One region of the Pseudoflavonifractor sp. An176 genome, then DNA from elsewhere that is predicted to be linked to it. Evidence: riboswitches for the same ligand, from Rfam matches in the RefSeq annotation. Region 1 holds a riboswitch; each other region holds the start of a gene.
The links. A riboswitch is a leader RNA that binds a small molecule or an ion and turns the genes downstream of it on or off. The one in region 1 is predicted to bind thiamine pyrophosphate.

Region 1 (7,179 bases):
TTTGCAGGGCGAGAATGCCGCACTCCTTCCCATACCATTTCAGGCGGTTGGGCATGCGGGAAAAGACGTAGACGCTGGCGGTGCAGGTGTGGCGGTAGAGGGAGATGCCCGCCAGGGCCTGGAAGATCAGCGAGGGGAGCAGTCGAAGGGTGAGGTCCAGCAGTGCATGGAGATTGATATCCAAGGAGAAGTCTCCCCGGGCTCCGCTGAGCTGACACACCAGGGAGGACAGAGAGGTGACACCTCCATAGGGGTTGACGTAGGACCAGGACAGCCACAGCCCAAAAAAGAGAGCGGCGGGGAACATCCAGGCGTTTTGCTTCAGCCGCATCCTCATGACAACCAGTCCTTTCGGGAAGCGCACAGGGTACCCAGGATGACGAAGGCCAGCAGGGCCAAAATGACCACCCCAAAGACTAGGTCATTGCGGGGCTCCCCGTGGAAGAGGGTGACGTAGTGGGCCCAATATACATCAAAGGATTGAGACAGGTATGCCGACAGCTCGAGGAGGAGAAAGGCGGGGAGGAGGAGCACCACCCGGAATTTCACCCGCACCAGGGCGGAGAGGGTGGTGGTGGCAGCGGCCAGCAGCCCCATGACCATGCCGAAGTGGAGAATACCCACCACGGTGTAGAGGTAGGGGGAAATGCGGTAAATGGGATAGAACAGGTAGTTTTTGGTGGTTTCGATATACTCCGAGCCGTACAGATTCCCGTTTCCAAAGTCTCCGACGCCTTTGAGGGGGAAGGAGATGCAGTTCAAGGCCAGTTCCATGAAAAAGGGAACGGAAAACACCAGGGTGGTCACCACGAATACGGCGGTGATCTTGGAAAACAGATAGGTGCGGGCGCCCAGCCGGGCCACCATGGCCACCGACTCCCCGGTGTGCTGCTCCTTGGACAGGGAGAGGGCGGCGGGGATGCAGATGAGCAGAGGGACCAGCTGTACCAGCATCATGATGGTATCTGCCATGTAGTAGCTTCTGTTGTGGCTGAGGCTGAGCATCTTGGCGGGGTGATACATGAGCAGTGCGTCGGTGCCCTGAAACTCCAGCACGTTCTCCACGAAGTTGTTGAGGGCCAGGGCCAGCAGCAACAGGAAGGCCAGCAGGGCGCCCCACTGGCTCAGGAGCAGCTTGATCTGGGTGCGGGTGGCTTTGCAGTACATACTCGATTCCCTCCTTTGGATTCCTGTGGGGATTTGGTGTATTCACTGTACCATGGAATTCCAAGGCAAAAAAGCCCTTTTGTCCAAGTGCAAGAAAATCCCGTCAAAGTGCGGACGGGGGGCGGTTGACGGCCCAGCAAGGGGAATGCTAAGATATTTTTGAACAGAAAACCAGGGGGTGAGAAGTGGCGATGAACGTGCTGATTTGCGATGATGAGCCCGTATTTTTGGAGCAGGTGCGGGAGCATGTCCAGGCGTACCTGGCCCAACGGGGCATTGTCGCCCACCTGGACACCGCCACCGATCCCCGGCAGGTGATGGACAGCCAGACGGCCTATACCCTGGCCTTTTTGGACATTCAGATGGAGGGGGTGGACGGCATTACCCTGGCCCATGAGCTGAAATGCCGCAACGGCAAGGTGGCCCTGTTCTTTGTCACCGCCTACCGGGAGTACCAGGACGACGCCATGGACCTCCACGCCTTCCGCTACTTGGAAAAGCCCTTTGACCCGAAGCGGCTGTATGCGGGGCTGGACAAGGCCATGGAGTACATTGACGGGGCCTATGTGGATGTATTCGTGTACAATCAGCAGGCCCAGGTGCGGGTGCTGGCGGATGATGTACTGTATGTCACCCGGGAGAACCGCCGAGTGGTGGTGGTAACCGAGACCCAGCGGTATGTCACTGGGGATCGGTTGGAGGTGTGGGAGGAGAAGCTGCCCAACCTGTTTTTCTATCCCGTCCACAAGTCCTTTCTGGTCAACCTCCACCATGTGACCAAATATGCCTATTCCGAGCTGTATCTGGTGACCGGAGAGCGCATCCCCATTGCGCCCCGGCGACAGGCGGCCTTTCACAAATACTGGTTTGACTATTTGAGGAGGCGATAGGAATGATTGAACTGTTTGGAGAGTGGAACTTCGCCACCTCTCCGGTGGTGGCCTTGCTGGAACTTGTGATTATGTATCTGTTCTTTTCTCGGCTGGCAAAGCCGCGGATACCCGAATGGGAGTTGCTGTTGCTGGGCCTTACGGTCTTGGTGGTACAACCCATGCTGGTGGCGGAACTGTCCCATATGGGGCTGTCTGTATGGAAAGCTTCTGGTGTGGGCACCTTTTTTGTCGTCTGTTTTGCCATGGGCTGGCTGGCCTTCCGAATTTCACCCTGGAGGGTGGTGGGATACGCAGGGGTCCTCGCCATCCTGCGTGTGCTGGCGGCGGTGATTGCCCGTGAATTTGTGTTCAAGCAGCAGGGGGATTTTTTTGAGGCGTTGGATATGACGCAAGCGGCGCTTTCCTGTCTGCTCTTTGAACTGGGAGCCCTGGTGATTGCCAATCTGGCGGCAGGCGATAAGGGGCGGCCCAAGCTTCCGGTGCCTGTGTATCTGTGTCCGGCCGCTGTGCTGGCGGGGGTGATATGGCTGGCCAAAGGCATAGCCCAGGAGCCGGTGACCATGTCCGGGCGCACGATGATGCTGATGGTCAGCATGGCCCTGTGTGTGGCCACAGTAGTGGTGGTGTTGGTGTACCAGCTGGGGTGGGAGCGGAAACGGATTGCCTTGGCCCAGCGCCAAAAGGAAGAGCAGCTCCAGATGGAGCAGTCCTATTATGAGATTTTGGAGCGGCAGAACCAGCAGCTGAGAAGCTACGCCCACGACGCCAAAAATCACCTGGAGGCCATCCGAAACCTGAACCAGGACCCCAAGGTGGAGCAGTACATCGCCCAGATGGAGCAGCAGCTCCAGGCATACACCCGCCGCTGCCACAGCGGCAACCGGGTCCTGGATGTGATGGTGGACAAGTACGTCACCGCCTGCGAGCTGAAGAACATCGCCTTTACCTATGATGTACAGCTGTGCAACCTGGAGGGCGTGGAGGATTTCGACCTGGTGGCCATCCTGGGCAACCTCCTGGACAACGCCCTCACCGCCGCCCGGGACTCCCAGGAAAAGTGGGTGGAGCTGGCCACTGCCCTGCGCAATGGCTACCAAGTGGTGGTGGTGGAAAACAGCTGTGATCGGCCCCCCGTGGTGGGGGAGGATGGGCTGCGCTCCACCAAGGCAGGGGGAGAGGGACACGGTTTTGGGCTGAAACGTGTGGCCAAGGCCCTGAAAAAGTATGAAGGGGATTTCCAGTGGGACTATGATCCGGAGAAGCGGCGGTTTACCATGACCGTGATGATTGGGCAGGGGGTATCGGTCCGAGAATCACGGAGGATGGCACAGGACGCAAAGTGTTGACAACCGCCGAAAAAAGGACTAAACTGGCATGTTGACAGGGGAGCTCCAGGAAAGGAGCTGAGAGGCAGGTATATCCTGCGACCCTTAACCTGATCTGGGTAATGCCAGCGTAGGGAGCATAGGTGTTTTGTGGTGCCCCGCCGGTATTGCCGGCGGGGTATTTTTTATGCATGGAGGAAGAGCAATGAAAGCAAGTGTTGCCATTCAGAGTCTGCCCCAGGCGGACAACGACCAGGAACTGGTGCGCATGGTGGATGAGGTCATCGACTACATCCGCTCCACCGGCCTGAACTACTATGTGGGTCCCTTTGAGACCACCATCGAGGGGGACAACTACGACCAGCTCATGGACATTGTCAAGGAGTGCCAGCATGTGGCTGTCCGGGCTGGCGCCAAGAAAGTGTCCGCCTATATCAAGGTGGTCTACGAGCCGGAAGGGGAGATTCTCACCATTGATCAGAAAGTTACCAAGCACCACCAGGGCTAAGCTGCCCGGGATCGCCGGGGTGGCGGTGCTGCTGGCGGTGTGGCAGCTGGTGTGTGTGTCCGGGCTGGTGCCCAGCTACATGCTGCCCTCCCCGGTGCAGGTGGTCACCGCCTTTGTCACCGACGCCCCCGCCCTGTGGGAAAACCTGCTCATCACCTTGCAGGAGGCCGCCCTAGGCCTGTGCATTGGGGTGGCGGTGGGCTTTGTGTTCGCCGTGGCCATGGATGCCTTTGAGCTGCTGTACAAGATTTTCTACCCCATTCTGGTCATCACCCAGACCATCCCCACCGTGGCCATTGCGCCCCTGTTGGTGCTGTGGTTTGGCTATGAGATGACCCCCAAGGTCATTTTGGTGGTGCTGGTCACCTTCTTCCCGGTGACGGTGGGACTGCTGGACGGCTTCCGGGGGGTGGACCCCGATGCCGTGGGGCTTCTGCGCTCCATGGGAGCGGGGCGGTGGCAGATTTTCCGCTACTTGAAATGCCCCTGGGCTCTGCCCCAGTTCTTTTCCGGGCTGCGCATCGCCGCCGCCTACTCCATTGTGGGCGCCGTCATCAGCGAGTGGCTGGGCGGTTTTGGTGGCCTGGGCGTGTACATGACCCGGGTGAAAAAGGCCTTTGCCTTTGACAAGATGTTTGCTGTGATCTTTTTGATTTCCGCCCTGTCCCTGGCCCTCATGGCCCTGGTGGGGTGGCTGGAGCGGCGGTGTATGCCCTACCGCTCCGTGGATGAGGAGAAGAGGAGGAACAAATGATGAAGAAATGGACATATCGTCTGCTGGCCGGGGCGCTGACCCTGGGCCTGGCGGCGTCTCTCACTGCCTGCGGGCAGAAGACTGAGAACAACACCCAGGACGGGGAGAAGGACCTGGAGAAGATCACCTTCGTGCTGGACTGGACCCCCAACACCAACCACACCGGTATCTATGTGGCCATGGCCAACGGCTATTTTGAAGATGCCGGCCTGGAGGTGGAGGTGGTGCAGCCCCCCGAGGACGGCGCGGAGGTGCTGGTGGCCTCGGGCAAGGCCCAGTTCGGCGTGTCCTTCCAGGACTACATCGCCCCCGGCCTCATTGGGGACGACCCCCTGCCCATCACCGCTGTGGCTGCCATCATCCAGCACAACACCTCCGGCATCATCTCCCGGGCCGGGGAGGGTATGGACACTCCCAAGGGCCTGGAGGGCCACAAGTACGCCACCTGGGACCTGCCCGTGGAGAAGGCCACCATCCAGCAGGTGATGGAGGCCGACGGCGGCGACTTCTCCAAGGTGGAGCTCATCCCCTCCACCGTCACCGACGAGGTGTCTGCCCTGGAGAGCAAGTCTGTGGACGCCATCTGGATTTACTACGGCTGGGCGGGCATCGCCTGTGAGGTGGCGGGTCTGGACACCGACTACTTCGAGTTTGCCGACATCGACCCGGTGTTTGACTTCTACACCCCCGTGATCATCGGCAACAATACCTATCTCAGCGAGCATGAGGAGGAGTCCAAGGCATTTATGGCCGCCGTGACCCAGGGCTATGAGTACGCCATGGAGCACCCCGAGGAGGCCGCCCAGATTCTCATGGAGGCCGCCCCCGAGCTCAAGAGCAACGAGGAGCTGGTGGTGGCCAGCCAGAAGTACCTGGCCAAGGAGTACCAGGCGGACGCGGAGCGCTGGGGCGAGATGGACCCGGACCGCTGGAGCGGCTTCTTCACCTGGCTCAACGACAACCAGCTGCTGGAGGGCACCGTGGACCCCAACGCCGGATTCTCCAACGACTACCTGCCCCAGAAGTGACCGTGGACAAGCTGGAAGTACGCAACGTCAGCCTGGCCTTTGGAGACAACCAGGTCCTCCGTGACGTGTCCATCCACCTCAAGGAGGGGGAGCTGGTGTGCCTGCTGGGGGTGAGCGGCGGCGGAAAGACCACCCTCTTCAACGTCATTTCCGGCCTGCTCCGCCCCGACAAAGGGCAGGTATTTCTGGACGGGGAGGACGTGACGGGCCAGCCCGGCCGCATCAGCTACATGCTGCAAAAGGACCTGTTGCTGCCCTACCGCACCATTGAGGACAATGTGGCGCTGCCGTTGATGCTGCGGGGGATGAAGAAAAAGGAGGCCAGGGCCCAGGCCGCCGCCCTGTTTGCCCAGTTCGGGCTGGAGGGCACCGAGAAGAAGTGGCCGGGGCAGCTGTCCGGCGGCATGCGCCAGCGGGCGGCGTTGCTGCGCACCTACCTGTTCTCCCAGAACGTGGCGCTGCTGGACGAGCCCTTTTCCGCCCTGGACACCCTCACCAAGTCCTCGGTGCACGAGTGGTATTTGAAGGTGATGGAGGACATTCGCCTGTCCACCCTCTTTATCACCCATGACATTGACGAGGCCATCCTCCTCTCCGACCGCATCTATCTTCTCATGGACGGCCGCATTGGGGAGGAGATCGTGGTGCAAGAGCCCCGGCCCCGCCACGTGGAGTTCAACCTCACCCCGGAATTTTTGGCGTACAAGCGGCGCATCATCGCCGCCCTCCACGCCCAGGGGTGAGAGAGTTACATTTTATACCAGAAATTCACCCCCGTACCCCCGGGAAATTGGCGAGGCCGTGCCTTGACTTGTCCCGGGGTACGGGGGTAAAATATTGCGTATTATTTTTTTGACAGGGCCGGGCAATGGGGTCCGGCGCAAGGGCGCATCTTCCTGTCCAAAGGAGGAAGCACATATGGCCATGAACACGAAATTTATCTTTGTCACCGGGGGTGTGGTGTCCGGTCTGGGCAAGGGCATCACCGCCGCCTCTCTGGGCCGCCTGCTGAAACAGCGAGGGCTGAGGGTGAAGGTGCAGAAGCTGGACCCCTACCTCAACGTGGACCCGGGCACCATGAGCCCCTACCAGCACGGGGAGGTGTTCGTCACCGACGACGGGGCGGAGACCGACCTGGATTTGGGCCACTACGAGCGATTTATTGACGAAAACCTCACCTTTAACTCCTCGGTGTCCTCGGGTAAGGTGTACTGGAACGTATTGAACCGGGAGCGGCGGGGGGACTACCTGGGGGGCACGGTACAGATCATCCCCCACATCACCAACGAGATCAAGGCCAACATCTACTCTCTGGAGGGGCCCGACACCGATGTGGCCATTGTGGAGATTGGCGGCACCGTGGGCGACATTGAGTCCCAGCCCTTCCTGGAGGCCATCCGGCAGGTGGCCGCCGAGCGGGGGCGTCAGGACGTGATGTTCATTCACGTCTCCCTCATTGTCTCCATTCCCGGCTCTGGGGAGCTCAAGAGCAAGCCCACCCAGC
Region 2 (7,179 bases), on a different contig from region 1:
GTCCAGGCACAGGTCATAGTTATCTGCCTGCCCCCATTGGGTGCCTGTGTACAGCTCATAGAATTCCTTACGCTTCTGATCTTTGTCGTGGAGACGCTGTACAGGAGATTCTTCCCGTTGCCCATACACTGTAACAATGCGCTCGGCTCGCTTCTCGTCAATGGTAAGCACCGTCTCCTTGCGGATGCGGTAGAGCACCACAAAGAAATACACCATGGAAATGGCATTGGACAGCATGGTGGCCACGGCAGCGCCTGCCACGTCCATATGGAAGACCCAGGCTGGCCCAAAAGGCAAAGGCCGAAGCTTTCTTGACAGTGGACTCATCGTTCTGCCCCAGGCTTCTGGCGATCACGCTATTGGCACCGATGCCAAAGAGGTTGGCCACGGCCGTCAACAGGGTGTAGATGGGAAAGGTAATGGACAGAGCGGCGATCTGGTTGGGATCGCCAATCTACCCTATAAAAAAGGTATCCGCCAAGCTGTACAGAATCACAATAATTTGGCTGACCACGGTGGGAATGGCCAGCTTGGCCACCGCCTTCCCCACCGGCATGGTGGTAAATAGTTCGTTATTCTTCGTCATGGTTTCTCTCTCCTGCTCTGTTCTTCTCTCCTGCATCCACCTCAGCGTGGAGTCCGTCCAGGAAACACTGAATGGCAATGTCCCGGCTCTCCCCCACATCGGTGGTATCGTAGTAATAAAAATATCCCAAGTCCTCCTGGGCAATGAACCCGTGGAGGATGGCACGGAACACCCGCTGCCAGTGGGCCACCCGCTCCTGGGGCAGACCATAGCCGGAGAGCACCTCCACCGCCGTTTTCAGAAGCGGCAGAGCCAGTTCCTTGGCCTGGTCATCCTCCTGGGAGGGGATGGACATAATCAGCCGATACAGCCCCTTATTCTCCACCGCAAAGGCGTGGTAGGCCTGGGCAAACGCCCGCACCGCCTGGTCCCTCTTCTTCCCTGCCACCGCTGCCTCCTGATGGGCCACAAATTTGTCAATGGCATAGCGGAACACCTCTCGCTGGAGCTGTCGGGTATTTTGTATGTGGTTGTACAGAGACGGGGTCTTTACCCCCAGCCTGCGGGCCAACTCATGGAGGGACACGGTGGGTTGTCCCGTGTGTTCCATGCAGGCCACCGCCTCGGACACAATGACCTCTCTGGCCAATCCCTTTGCACTCATATTCATTCCTCCAAAACTAATTCCGTTAGTTATTACGAAACTAATAGCATTCGTTGTCAATCAAAACCACGCCGTTACAAGTAATTACTCCGTTTTCACCAGTATTGTCTCTACTTGCCCAGGTATTTCACAAGAAAAATTTACAGTATTTTCTCTTCTCCCCTTGCCTTTGGACCAGAGAAGCCCTATAATACCCTTTGGGGAGCTTGTACACAGGCTGAGAGGATGGTGTGACCATCGACCCGTGAACCTGATGCGGGTAATGCCGACGTAGGAAGCTTGTGGGAGATTCGTTGGGAGACAGCCTGCCAGGTCGTCTCCCATTTTTCTTTGGAAGGAAGTAGAACACATGAATCGCTTCACACAACCGCTGGGTCAGGTGCACGCCGTCGCTCCCCTGGTCCAGTGCATCACCAACTTTGTCACCGTCAACGACTGCGCCAACATCATTCTGGCCTCTGGCGCGTCCCCTTCCATGGCTCAGGACATCCGGGAGGTGGAGGAGGCCGTATGCGGAGCCCACGCCCTGGTGTGCAACATGGGGGCCATGGACTTTGTGGACTCCATGATTTTGGCCGGGCGTAAGGCCAACGAGCTGGGAAAGCCCGTGGTGCTGGACCCGGTGGCTGCCGGAGGTACTCAGCTGCGCCGGGATGAGTCCAAGCGCCTGTTGGACCAGGTGCAGTTTGCCGCCATCCGAGGCAACGCCTCGGAGATTCGCTTTTTGGCCGGCCAGCACGCCGTGGGCAGCGGTGTGGATGTGAGCGCCATGGACGCCATCACAGAGGAGAATTTGGGGGAGGCCATGGAGATGGCCGCTACCCTGGCCGCACAGCTCCACACCGTGATTGCCATCTCCGGAGTGCTGGACATTGTCTCTGATGGGAATGAGACGGTGGTACTGCGCAACGGCTGCGCCACCATGGCCCGTATCACGGGCAGCGGCTGCATGCTCACCTCCCTCATCGGGGCTTTTTGTGGCGCTCAGCCCCAGGACACCTTTGCCGCCACCGTGTCTGCCATGGCCGCCATGGGTGTGGCCGGTGAACTGGCGGAGGAACAGCGGCTGAAGAAGGGCACGGGCAACGCCACCTTCCGCACCGATCTCATCGACGGGATTTTTAACTTGGCCGAGGAACAACTACAGGAGAAGATACGCTATGAAGTTTACAAACGATGAAATTCGCAGCTCCATGCTGCTCTACGCCGTCACCGACCGCATGTGGCTCAAGCCCGACCAGACTCTGGTGGACGTGTGCCAGGAAGTATTGGAGGGCGGCGCCACCTTCTTGCAGATTCGAGAGAAGGACCTGGATGCCTCTGCCTTTGAGCAGGAGGCCCAGGCCCTCAAAGCGCTGTGTGCCCAATACCGCGTCCCCTTTGTGGTCAACGACAGCGTGGAAATCGCCCTGGACATTGACGCCGACGGCGTTCACGTGGGCCAGTCCGATATCCAGGGCCGGGATATTCGGGCCATGATTGGCCCGGACAAAATCCTGGGTATCTCCGCTGGGACCGTGCAGGAGGCGGTGGCCGCCCAACAGGCCGGGGCGGACTACATCGGTGTGGGTGCTGTGTTCAACACCAGCACCAAGCAGGATGCCACCAGCCTGTCCATGGAGCAGCTCAAAGAGATTTGCGCCTCCGTGTCCATCCCTGTGGTGGGCATTGGCGGCATCAACGCCTCCAACCTGCTGGAGCTCTCCGGCAGCGGTGTGGACGGTGTGGCGGTGGTGTCTGCCATCTTTGCCGCTCCCAATCCCGGAGCCGCCACCGCCCAACTTCTGGAGTTGTCCCGAAAGATGGTGGCCCATGGATAAAAAGTTTGCCATTTTCGACCTGGACGGCACTCTGGTGGACTCCATGTCCTACTGGAGCCAGCTGGCGGAGGAGTACCTCCACAGCCGTGGGGTGGAACAGGTCCCCAACCACATCTTAGAGGCCATCAAGCCCATGACCATGGAGGAGTCCGCCGATCTGTTCCGGCGGACCTTTGGGCTGGACATCACCTCCAACCACATGGTGGCGGAAATGGAGCATATGATGGACCAGCACTACCGCAATGATATTCCTCTGAAAGAGGGTGTTGCCGCCTATCTGGAGGGGCTGCACCAGGCGGGCACCACCATGTGTGTGGCCTCCGCCACCGCTGAACCTCTGGTGGAGCTGTGCCTGTCCCGGCTGGGGGTACGGCACTACTTCCAGTTCCTCCTGTCCTGTGAGACGGTGGGGGTGGGCAAGACCCAGCCGGACATATATCTCCAGGCCGCCCAACGCATGGGCTGCACCCCGGCCGAGACCGCCGTCTATGAGGACGCCGTCTATGCCGCCGCCACCGCCAAGAACGCCGGGTTCTATATCGTAGGCGTGTATGACCAGGATGCCAGCGCGCACTGGGAAGAGCTGCAAGGCCTGTCTGACGAGACCATTCCCAGTTTTGAGGAGGCGTAACATGAAAACCGCACTTTCCATAGCCGGCAGCGACTCCAGTGGAGGGGCCGGCATCCAGGCGGATATCAAAACCATGATGGCCAACGGCGTGTATGCCATGACCGCCATTACCGCCCTGACCGCGCAAAACACCACCGGAGTGTCCGCCATTTTGGAGGTCTCTCCAGCATTTTTGCGCCAGCAAATCGACTCTGTCTTTCAGGACATTCCCCCGGATGCGGTAAAAATCGGCATGGTCCCCTCCCCTGCTCTGGTGGAAGTCATCGCCCAGCGGCTGGAGCACTACCACGCCCAGCGAGTGGTGGTGGACCCAGTGATGGTGGCCACCAGTGGCAGCACCTTGTCCCGAGACAGCGCTGTGGGGGCCATGAAAGAGCTTCTCTTCCCTCTGGCCACTGTCATCACCCCCAACATCCCGGAGAGCGAGGCACTCACCGGACGGACCATCACCACCCAGGCGGACATGGAGCGAGCCGCCCGGGAGATGGCGGACACCTTTGGCTGCGCCGTGTTGTGCAAGGGTGGACACCACGTCCACGACGCCAGCGACCTGCTGTGTGTGGACGGCGCGTGCACCTGGTTCCACGGGTCCAGAATCCAAAACCCCAACACCCACGGCACCGGCTGCACCCTGTCCAGCGCCATTGCCTCCAATCTGGCCAAAGGCTTCTCTCTGGAGGAGTCCATCCAGCGGGCCAAGGCCTACATCTCTGGGGCTCTGTCCGCCATGTTGGACCTGGGCCATGGCTCCGGTCCCCTTCACCACGGCTACGACTTAAAAAGCGATATGATCTAAAAAACGGATGTGCCACAAAACTTACGTTTTGCGACACATCCATCCTTTTTCCATAAGCATCCTCTTCAGTTGAATACTACGATGTAATCTCTTGCGAATCGGTCAAAGGTTGCTTCGGCTTCCGAGAGGACATCATCCAGTTCTTCATTGATTTTACCACGCACATAGGCTTCTCGTAGGGCAGGTCTTTCGAGCAGTGCCCATTTGAGTTGGCTATAGGTGTATTTAGCAAAGGCTATCCATTGAGGATAATTGATTGCAACAGGGTTGTGCGTAAAATATACCTTTCCGGCATTTGCTGCCGTAGCACCGGCATGAGCAATGAAGAGCATTGTTGCCAGTTTAGGGTGCTTCTCTCGGTTTAAGGAAAACGGAATAGCATCCTTTATTTCGTGTCCTTCCTTTATGCGCTTAATAGAATAACCCAAACGGACAATAACCTCTACAAGCATTGCGGGAATGGACATGGAGCAGAAGTGGATAAAATCATAACCCTCATAGTACATACCTTGAACGATTTCTGCTATGGTTTGTTCCTCTTCACCGATGCTGCCAAATTGAAGAAGGTTAAAGAGACTCATCAGCGGTACAGGGAGTCCCATAGAAGTGGTTACGTCCGATTTGAAATGAATGACCTGTTTTGCCAGTGCTGCGAAGATATCTGATTCTTTGCGGTCGGCATAATTCTCCATTACCTGAAATACGATATTTCCGGCTTTGTCGATGGTAGTCATTCTGCCGGTCAAAATATCCGCTACACCGAATACGAAACCGAGGAGAGGATCATGCCCCAATTGAAGCAGTCTGTGGTAGTAAGCAGAAAGTCCTTCCACACGGATTGTTGTGTGGCGATTGTCCTGGGCATCATAAGGAACCTTGCTGACTTTTGAATTGGCAAGTTTCTGCATTTCTTCTTCTGGGAATTTTTTATCGAAGTAGTCTCGAACGTAGTTGGAAAGGGGACCACCTTTCAGCCCATCCGGGGTTTTCTGCGGAATGCCGACAAGAAGAATATCCACTGCAGCACCAACCAACCCGGCAAGAGCGGCGATGCTGATGTCAAAGGCATCAAGCCGATGTACAGCATTAAATTCTTCGTTGAGTTGTTTAATAGCAAGCTCGTTACTGCGGAGTTCCTCCTCAGTGAAAAGGGACTCCAATTCGCAGTCCGTTCCTATGTGTTTTTCTGCTTCGGCGCAGCATTGCTCCCAAGTAGGGATAACCATTGTTTTTCTGGGTTGTACAGGCACTAAGCCCTTGATCGCATCCGGCTGATATCCAAGCCTACGAAGCAGGGCATCCGCTTTGGCTACAGTGGCATCCGCTTCAGACAAAGACGGAAAGTGAATCGATTTGAGGTCTTCATCGTGGTGCTTGAGTACAGAATTTATCTGCCTTTCGGTTTCGCTATACTTGTACTTGCTCATTCAGAAGCACCTCCCTCCGTTAGGTTATTTACGATTTGCTCCAACTGGTCAACCTTTTGTAGAGCTTCCTGTCCCTGTTCTGCCTTGTCTTTCAGCACATTGATTTCAGCTTCATGTTTTCTGATAACTTGCTGTTGTTTGTGAGCATTTTCCTCAAAGGCTTTTTTGTCCTTTTTACGACCCATACGAATACGAATGTTATCAATGGTTACACCAGCAAGAGCCCCTGCGAGAAATTCAGTCGCATGGTTTTTGACAAATGCGCCTGCGGTCTTGCCTGACTCAACAAGGGTGTTACCAACCTTGACAAAGTCAATATTGGGGAGTTTGATTTGCTTTCCCATAGAAGCCCTCCTTTAAGCCACCCCCAAGTCGTGGCCCAAATCCTTCACGGCTTGCTGGAGCAGTATATTCAAACTCTGCAAATAATCCAGACGTTCCTGCGTGGCGTCTGCTTCATCTTTTAGTGCCTTGATAATCGCTTCATGACGAGCGAGAACTTCTTTATAGAGACGCTCCTTCTCCTGTCGCAACTGTTTATTTTTGAGGTGTGCTGCAACGCCAACACCTCCTGCTGCTAACGCTGCGATAGGGGCGGCCAAAACAAATATGCCAGCTACCATACCACCGCCGACCACGGCACCAGCAGCCGCCAGTCCAGATGTTATTCCAGCAGCGGACAAACCAACAACGCCCAGGCCATAGAGGGCAGCAAAGGAACCTACACCGCCAATTCCAGCACCAAGGGCACCTGCAAGGACTTCGGGGATTGCACTTTCTTTGATTGTTCGTTTCGAGTCGTTCACAGCAGCGGCGGCCTCATTTACAACATTTACGATCTGCTGGAGAGAATCCACACTCTGAAAAACCATGTCTTTTTTCTTTTTCACATATCCGCCCATAAGATTACTCCTTGCCCTTTTTCGACTTCTTTTTTCCGTCGGCGATTGATTTAGCAAGCCACACATTCACAGCAGCAATGCCTGCACCGATTCCGAGAGGTCCCATAAGAACTCCGGCACCAACCACAGCACCGGCTACTTTCATCCATTCCTTAGACACATCCGCACGAGTGGAAGTGCCTGCTAGGATGGAAGGAGCCATCATGTTTGCTTTGGCCAAGAGTTCATTTCTGTGGTCTTCACTGTAGTTCTCCGGGTGATCCACAAGGACATCCAGAAGAACTTTCAGCATTTCTGTGTCATCTGGCTTTTGAATCATTTCTGCATCGAGGACACTTCTCATGGCGATATATTGTGTTTTGGTCAGCTTATTGCGACCACTTTCGATGTTATTAATAGTCTGTCTGGTGACG
Region 3 (7,179 bases), on a different contig from region 1:
ATATACGGTGGAGAGGGGCGGCAGAGTCAATTCGATGGAGTATTTCAGCCCGTGCATGGGTTTCGCCTTGGCCTTGACCGGCTTGAGCGGGATACCAGTGCCACCATATTTCACGTCGTCGCTGGACAAAACAGGAATATAAGTACCGGCTTTGGCCGCACCGATGCAGTAGTGCTCGCGGGTGACCGGGCAGAAGTTGCACACAACCACAACCTCTTTTCCCTTGGCATCCACGCGCCGGAAGGAGATCACGCTCTGGCTGTTGTCGTCACAGGCAATCCACTGGAAGCCGTGCCAATCGTTGTCATTCTGCCACAGGGCAGGATGGGCCAGGTAGAAGTGATTCAAATCCCGGACATAGTCTTGCAGCTGACGGTGCTTATCATATTCCAAAAGGAACCAGTCCAGTTCCTTGGTGAAATCCCATTCAATAAACTGACCGAACTCTCCGCCCATGAACACCAGCTTTTTGCCGGGATGGGTCATCATATAGCCGTAGAAGGCCCGGAGATTCTGGAACTTCTCCTCGTAGTCTCCCGGCATCTTGTTGAGCAGGGAGCACTTACCGTGGACCACCTCGTCATGAGAGAGGGGGAGGATAAAGTTTTCCGAGAACGCGTAGGTCAGAGAGAAGGTAATGTTGTTGTGACGGCCCTTGCGGAACAGGGGATCGGTAGACATATAATCCAGCATGTCGTGCATCCAGCCCATATTCCACTTGAAGTTAAAGCCCAATCCGCCGTCATACCCAGGCTTGGTGACCATGGGGAAGGCGGTGGACTCCTCGGCGATGACCAGAGCGCCGGGGTTAAATTCGAAGGCAGCGGCGCTCATGTCCTGTAAGAACTTCACCGCGTCCAGATTGGTATTGCCGCCGTACTGGTTGGGGCGCCACTGACCATCCCGGCGTCCGTAGTCCAGATAGAGCATGGAAGCCACGGCGTCCACTCGAATGCCGTCCACATGGTACATGTCTAACCAGTAGACCACATTGGAGATGAGGAAGGACCGCACCTCGTAACGGCCATAATCGAAAATGTGGGTGCCCCAGTCCGGGTGCTCCTTGCGCAGAGGGTCGGAGGGCTCGTAACAGCAACCGCCGTCGAACTCATACAGACCCGTCTCATCCTTGGGGAAGTGCGCGCCCACCCAGTCCAAAATCACACCAATACCTGCGCTGTGGCAGATGTCTACAAACTTCATAAAGTCCTTGGGTGTGCCGTACCGGGAGGTGGGGGCATAATATCCAGTGACCTGATAGCCCCAGGAGGGCTCAAAGGGATACTCGCTGATGGGAAGCAGCTCGATGTGGGTATAGCCCATATCCTTGACATACTTGACCAAATCCTTGGCGTATTCCTCGTAGGTCATGTAGTTGCCATCGGCATGCTTACGCCAGGACCCCAGGTGCAGCTCATAGATGTTCAGAGGACGGGTGAGCGGCTGCTCCTTGGCCCGGGCGGCACAATACTCCTGATCGGTCCACTCAAAGCCGTCCAGATCATAGATCTTGCTGGCAGTTTCGGGCCGAGTGCAGGTATGTACGCCGTAGGGATCGCTCTTGAAGACAAAGGAGCCATCCGGGCGTTCGATGTAGAATTTGTACTCGTCAAAGTGTTTGGCCTCGGGCAAAAACTGCTCCCAAATTCCATCGGTAAGCTTGTCCATGGCCGGCACATCGGTGTCCCAGTCATTAAATCGGCCCAAAACCCGGACAGAGCGGGCATGAGGGGCCCAGACACGGAACACATAGCCCTCCTTTCCGTCCCGGACCTCCTTGTGACAGCCCATAAATCGATAGGCGTCGTGGCTGGTTCCGGCGCTGAAACGGGCGATGGCATCGTTGAGATATTCGGTGTGATTCAAGGTATATGCCTCCCAATTCCTCGAACAACTCATGAGGTAATGATGCTGTGGTTTATTTTGTGGCTTTCATTATACTGCGATAGAACAATAAAGTCAAGATGCACAAAAAAGCAAATGAAAGCGCATATACTTTTAGTATACTATGTGTTGTTTTCGTAAAAAATGATTACGAGCCCTTAAATTCCCATTAAATGCTGTCAATATCTTACTATAACCTGTAGTAGCGAAAAAGAACGTTGACTTTTGGAGGAAAATCATGTATTCTATATCAGCTATCATTGATGGAGACGTATCGAAGTGGTCATAACGAGAACGACTCGAAATCGTTTGACGGGTAAAACCGTCCGTGGGTTCGAATCCCACCGTCTCCGCCAAAAAGTCCAGCAGCCTTTGGGTTGCTGGACTTTTTTAATTTCGTCCAGCGGATTTTATGGCCATGTACACCACTTGAACCGGGGCAGGGGGTGGGGTATACTGGGAAACAGAAACCATGTGTATCAGGAGGGCAAGACCATGCAGACCGCTGCACAACTTCAACAGCTGCTCACCCGCATAGACCGAAGGAGCTACCCGGCCTATAAGGATACCCGAGGAGCCTATCAGTTTCCGGGCTATGTGCTGTCCATTGACCACGTTCAAGGAGACCCCTTTGCCGCTCCCTCCAAACTGAGCATCCATGTCAAAGGAGAGAAGGCCGGATTCCCTCGTGCGCTGTACCAAATGCCCTGTCAGCGCATCGCCTTACAAGACGCCATCACCCGCTTGTTTGCCCGGAAAGCTGGGCAAGTGTCCGGACTGGCCAGAGGCTCCGGGCACAGCGGGCTTATTTCCACCAGCCGCTGTGGACAGGAGGTATTGGAGCGCACGGCATGCAACCTGGATCCAGCCACCGGAGATATCGTATTGCGCTTTGAGGCAGGATTTCCCGCCAATGGCCGTACGGTAAACGCCGGAGAACTGAGAAAGATGCTGTTTGAGTTCCTGCCCCAGTGCGTGGAAGCATCCCTCATGTACCGAAATTTGGACGGGAAGCGGCTGAAAGGGGTGGCAGATCTGGCGGAGGACCAGCAGTATATTCGTGAAATACTTCCCAAACTGGGTCTGTGTGCCTTCGTGGCAGATGGCAGCATCCTACCTCGAGCCACTGGCATCTCTGCCCAGCCCATGAAGGGCAGTGTACCATTTCAGTCACCCCAGGAGTTGTCTGTCACCTTGGAACTGCCACACCGGGGAACTGTCACCGGCATGGGTATCCCTAAAGGCATCACCCTCATTGTGGGCGGTGGATATCACGGAAAATCCACCCTGCTCAAGGCACTGGAGGCAGGGGTATACAACCACATTTCCGGGGATGGACGGGAATACGTCATCACGGATCATACCGCCGTTAAAATCCGGGCAGAAGATGGCCGAAGCATTGCCCAGACGGATATCTCCATGTTCATAAACCATCTGCCCAATGGAAAAGACACCACCCGCTTCACCACCCAGGACGCCAGCGGCAGTACCTCCCAGGCTGCCAATGTGGTGGAGAGTATGGAGGCTGGAACCTCTCTGCTGCTCATGGATGAGGACACCAGCGCCACCAACTTCATGATTCGGGACGAGCTGATGCAGCGGGTCATTCACCGAGACATGGAGCCCATCACCCCGTTTTTGGAGCGTGTGGAAGAGCTGTATCACACCCACGGTATCTCCACCATTTTGGTGGCAGGCAGCTCTGGCGCCTATTTCCACCCCGCTCACCACATCATTCAAATGGACCGATATATCCCCAGGGACATTACCGCACTGGCCAAAGAGGCGGCACAGGCATTCCCCTCCACCTGTGCCCACCTGGAGCCTGCACCGGCTCCCAATGTACACCGCTGTCCCCGTAGATCGGAGGAGTTTGGCCAAGGTGATCGCGCAAAACTGAAAACCTTGGGGCGGGATGGGGTATCCATTAACCGCGAGACCATCGACCTTCGGTACGTGGAGCAGCTCACCGACCCGGAACAGCTCACCGCACTGGGATACTGCTTGGTATATGCCCAGAAGTATCTCATGGACGGCAGACGCACCCTACAACAAGTAGTGGAGGAACTGGAACAAATCATGGACCGCAAGGGCCTGGAAGCGCTGTGCGGTCGTGAGGGAGCCTTTTTGGCACGGCCCAGACGACAGGAGATCTTCGCCTGTTTCAACCGGTACCGGGGGCTGAACCTGGCTGGAAAAACTTCTTGAGTTCTCTTCTGAAACGTTGTATAATACCATTGCTTACAATTGAAAACGGGGAGCTTGTAGACAGGCTGAGAGGAAGGTGTGCCCTTCGACCCATGGACCTGATTTGGATAATGCCAACGTAGGGAGACATATGCCGTCATCAGCGGGGATACCAAGTCAGGTATCCCCGCTGTTTCTGTTTCAACGCTCATCCAACCCGCATCCAGAAAGGAAGAGATCAACATGAGAACATACACAACCCAGATGGACGCAGCCCGTCAGGGCATCATCACCCCGGAGATGAAGGCGGTGGCCGCCAAAGAGTACCGCACGGAGGAGGAGATTCGGGAGCTGGTAGCCAAAGGACAGGTGGCCATCTGTGCCAATAAACTCCACACCTGTCTGGACCCCAACGGCGTGGGTTCTATGCTTCGCACCAAAATCAACGTCAATCTGGGGGTGTCCCGGGACTGCAAAGACTATGACGTGGAGATGCAGAAGGTGATGGCAGCAGTGAATATGGGGGCGGAGGCCATCATGGACCTGTCCTCCCACGGCAACACCCAGCCGTTCCGCCGGAAGCTGACCCAGGAGTGCCCCGCCATGATCGGCACGGTCCCCGTATACGACAGTGTCATCCACTATCAGCGGGATCTGGCCACACTCTCCGCCAAGGACTTCATCGACGTGGTACGACTCCACGCCCAGGACGGGGTGGACTTTGTCACCCTCCACTGCGGCATTACCCGCAAAACCATCGACCAGATCAAAAACCACAAGCGGAAAATGAACATCGTCTCCCGGGGCGGCTCCCTGGTGTTTGCCTGGATGAGCATGACCGGGGAGGAAAACCCCTTCTATGAGTATTTCGATGAGATTCTGGATATCTGTCGGGAATATGACGTGACCATTTCCCTGGGAGATGCCTGTCGCCCCGGCTGTCTGGCCGATGCCAGTGACGTGTGCCAGATTGAGGAACTGGTACGCCTGGGCGAGCTGACCCGCCGAGCCTGGGCCAAAGACGTACAGGTGATGGTGGAGGGCCCCGGCCACATGCCCCTGGACCAGATTGAGGCCAATATGAAGCTCCAGCAGACCATTTGCATGGGCGCTCCCTTCTATGTGCTTGGTCCCCTTGTCACGGATATCGCCCCTGGCTACGACCACATCACTGCCGCCATCGGCGGGGCAGTGGCCGCTTCGGCAGGCGCTGCCTTCCTGTGCTATGTGACCCCCGCCGAACATTTGGCTCTGCCCAATGTGGAGGACGTGAAGCAGGGAATCATCGCCTCCCGCATTGCTGCCCACGCCGCGGATATCGCCAAGAAAATCCCCCACGCCAGAGACCTGGACGACGCCATGGCCGATGCCCGGCGGACCTTCGACTGGGACAAGCAGTGGGAATGTGCCATTGACCCGGAGACCGCCAAGGGCATCCGGGATGACCGGGCCCCGGAGCACGAGGACAGCTGTTCCATGTGTGGCAAGTTCTGTGCCGTACGCAGCATGAACAAGGCCCTCAGCGGGGAGTACATCGACATTCTGTAATGAAAACAGGGATTCCTCCCCAAAATGGAGGAATCCCTGTTTTGCATTGAACTTTCAGAGGTTAAGGGGCAAATTGCAGCATGGTTTGAACGGTGGAAAAGGGGCGTCCCGCCCCTAAAGAGGGACTCTTTTGCTGGTGGTCTGTGGCCGTGAGCACCGGGTACTGAAATGGTGAAGTCTGGTGGGTGTACTGAACCCAAGAATCGATCCAGACTGTTTCGCCAGGAGAAGTGGGAAACACAGAGTATGCCACATAGCCCCGGTGATTGCTTCCCTGACGAGGAAGAGAGAAGGAGGCGAACCAATCTGAATTCGTTTGCTGGCCCCAAAAGATGGAGTCGTAGGTGTAAGAGGCTTTCTCCATGCGGGCATAGGGAGAGACGAAGGTCGCGCCGTTGTCGTCGTACAGAAGGCGGCCGTGCACCGCATCTTCGGCAGGAATCCAATACGAGGTGTTGGTGTAGGCAGGGGTGAGTTGGAACGACTCTGTACCGTAAAAGGCGGGGCTATCCTCCCACTGGAAGTGGTGGATGAGCTTCCAACGCTCCGGCTCTTCGGACAACTGCACCCCAATGCCTGTCAGGTGCAGCTGAGGTACTTTACCCTCGGAGGTGGTATGTTCCTCAAAGGAGCGGGTGTACTCATCCACCACCACCTGCTGGGCGCCCTGACAATCCTGCAAATCCTCCATAGAGAGGTCATTTAAAACCGTGTCTGGGAAGCCCAAGTCTCGAAGCTTTTCTTTGATTTCTTGTTCTTGAGAAGAGGGCGGAGCAGACAGCAGCATCCAATCCATGGAGTAACTGTGGAAGAAGAGAAATCCGCCTGCCACGCCCACCAGAATGCACCCAGTGAAACACAGCGCAAACCGTCCCTCTGAGAGCCAAACTCGCAGCCGAGGGAGCGGGTATCCGGCGGCGGTGACTGCCTGAGAGAATCGGAAGATACGGTAGAGGCAAAAGACATAGAGAATGATCAGAACGAGAAATCCAAACAGCCCAATCATTCCAACCACGGACAGCAGGGCCAAGCCCACATACCACACCACCAGTCCACCGGCGGATCTGGTGGATGCCTCCACTCCGGAGGCCTTTCGCAGCTGAAGCAGTCCCCGCCACAGGGCGAATAGGGTGACCAGCACCAGGAACATCGACGCCAGGTTTGTCAGATATCCCAAAGCAGAGGTATAGAATTGATTTTGAAAGATGGTGGCGTTTAGGGCAAAGATCGGTACCAGGGCGATACAACGCACTGCGGTGAAGACATAACAGCGGAACAGCCATTTGTTTTCCCGTCGTACGGCTCGGAAGCCCAAGTATAACAGGAGTAAACCAAGGAAGGACAGCAGCTCTTGCAGCAGAGGAATCTCCAGGGTAAGGGTGCTCAGGGCCAATCCCCAGAGGATTTGGGTCATCGTGGTCTGCCAGCTGGGCGTCGGATCAGAACGGGACTCGGGGGCATCGGGTACAACGTGGTAGGTTTCCATAGGTCGGCCTCCTCCCTGATTTTGATAAATTCATCATATCTCATCTCGCCTCAAATGCCAAGTAGAGAAACAAA

Region 2: another riboswitch for thiamine pyrophosphate. It lies ahead of thiM (hydroxyethylthiazole kinase); the one in region 1 lies ahead of B5F12_RS06525 (thiamine-binding protein).
Region 3: another riboswitch for thiamine pyrophosphate. It lies ahead of thiC (phosphomethylpyrimidine synthase ThiC); the one in region 1 lies ahead of B5F12_RS06525 (thiamine-binding protein).

Annotation. Positions count from the first base shown of each region.
Region 1 is NZ_NFKO01000010.1:31,730-38,908, reverse strand. Features, by position in the region: gene B5F12_RS06545 (hypothetical protein) at 1-337, opposite strand, end outside; gene B5F12_RS06540 (hypothetical protein) at 334-1,167, opposite strand; gene B5F12_RS06535 (LytTR family DNA-binding domain-containing protein) at 1,359-2,057, shown strand; gene B5F12_RS06530 (GHKL domain-containing protein) at 2,060-3,406, shown strand; TPP riboswitch at 3,433-3,539, shown strand; gene B5F12_RS06525 (thiamine-binding protein) at 3,591-3,893, shown strand; gene B5F12_RS06520 (ABC transporter permease) at 3,859-4,647, shown strand; gene B5F12_RS06515 (ABC transporter substrate-binding protein) at 4,647-5,675, shown strand; gene B5F12_RS06510 (ABC transporter ATP-binding protein) at 5,672-6,418, shown strand; gene B5F12_RS06505 (CTP synthase) at 6,600-7,179, shown strand, end outside.
Region 2 is NZ_NFKO01000001.1:178,885-186,063, forward strand. Features, by position in the region: gene B5F12_RS00850 (cytidylate kinase family protein) at 1-297, opposite strand, end outside; gene B5F12_RS12240 (hypothetical protein) at 455-586, opposite strand; gene B5F12_RS00860 (TetR/AcrR family transcriptional regulator) at 573-1,190, opposite strand; TPP riboswitch at 1,379-1,486, shown strand; gene thiM (hydroxyethylthiazole kinase) at 1,540-2,370, shown strand; gene thiE (thiamine phosphate synthase) at 2,351-3,010, shown strand; gene B5F12_RS00875 (HAD family phosphatase) at 3,003-3,641, shown strand; gene thiD (bifunctional hydroxymethylpyrimidine kinase/phosphomethylpyrimidine kinase) at 3,643-4,437, shown strand; gene B5F12_RS00885 (hypothetical protein) at 4,503-5,864, opposite strand; gene B5F12_RS00890 (hypothetical protein) at 5,861-6,208, opposite strand; gene B5F12_RS00895 (hypothetical protein) at 6,221-6,766, opposite strand; gene B5F12_RS00900 (helix-turn-helix transcriptional regulator) at 6,771-7,179, opposite strand, start outside.
Region 3 is NZ_NFKO01000003.1:140,723-147,901, reverse strand. Features, by position in the region: gene glgB (1,4-alpha-glucan branching protein GlgB) at 1-1,866, opposite strand, end outside; tRNA gene B5F12_RS03270 (tRNA-Ser) at 2,150-2,240, shown strand; gene B5F12_RS03265 (ABC-ATPase domain-containing protein) at 2,380-4,092, shown strand; TPP riboswitch at 4,130-4,234, shown strand; gene thiC (phosphomethylpyrimidine synthase ThiC) at 4,315-5,619, shown strand; gene B5F12_RS03255 (hypothetical protein) at 5,681-7,105, opposite strand.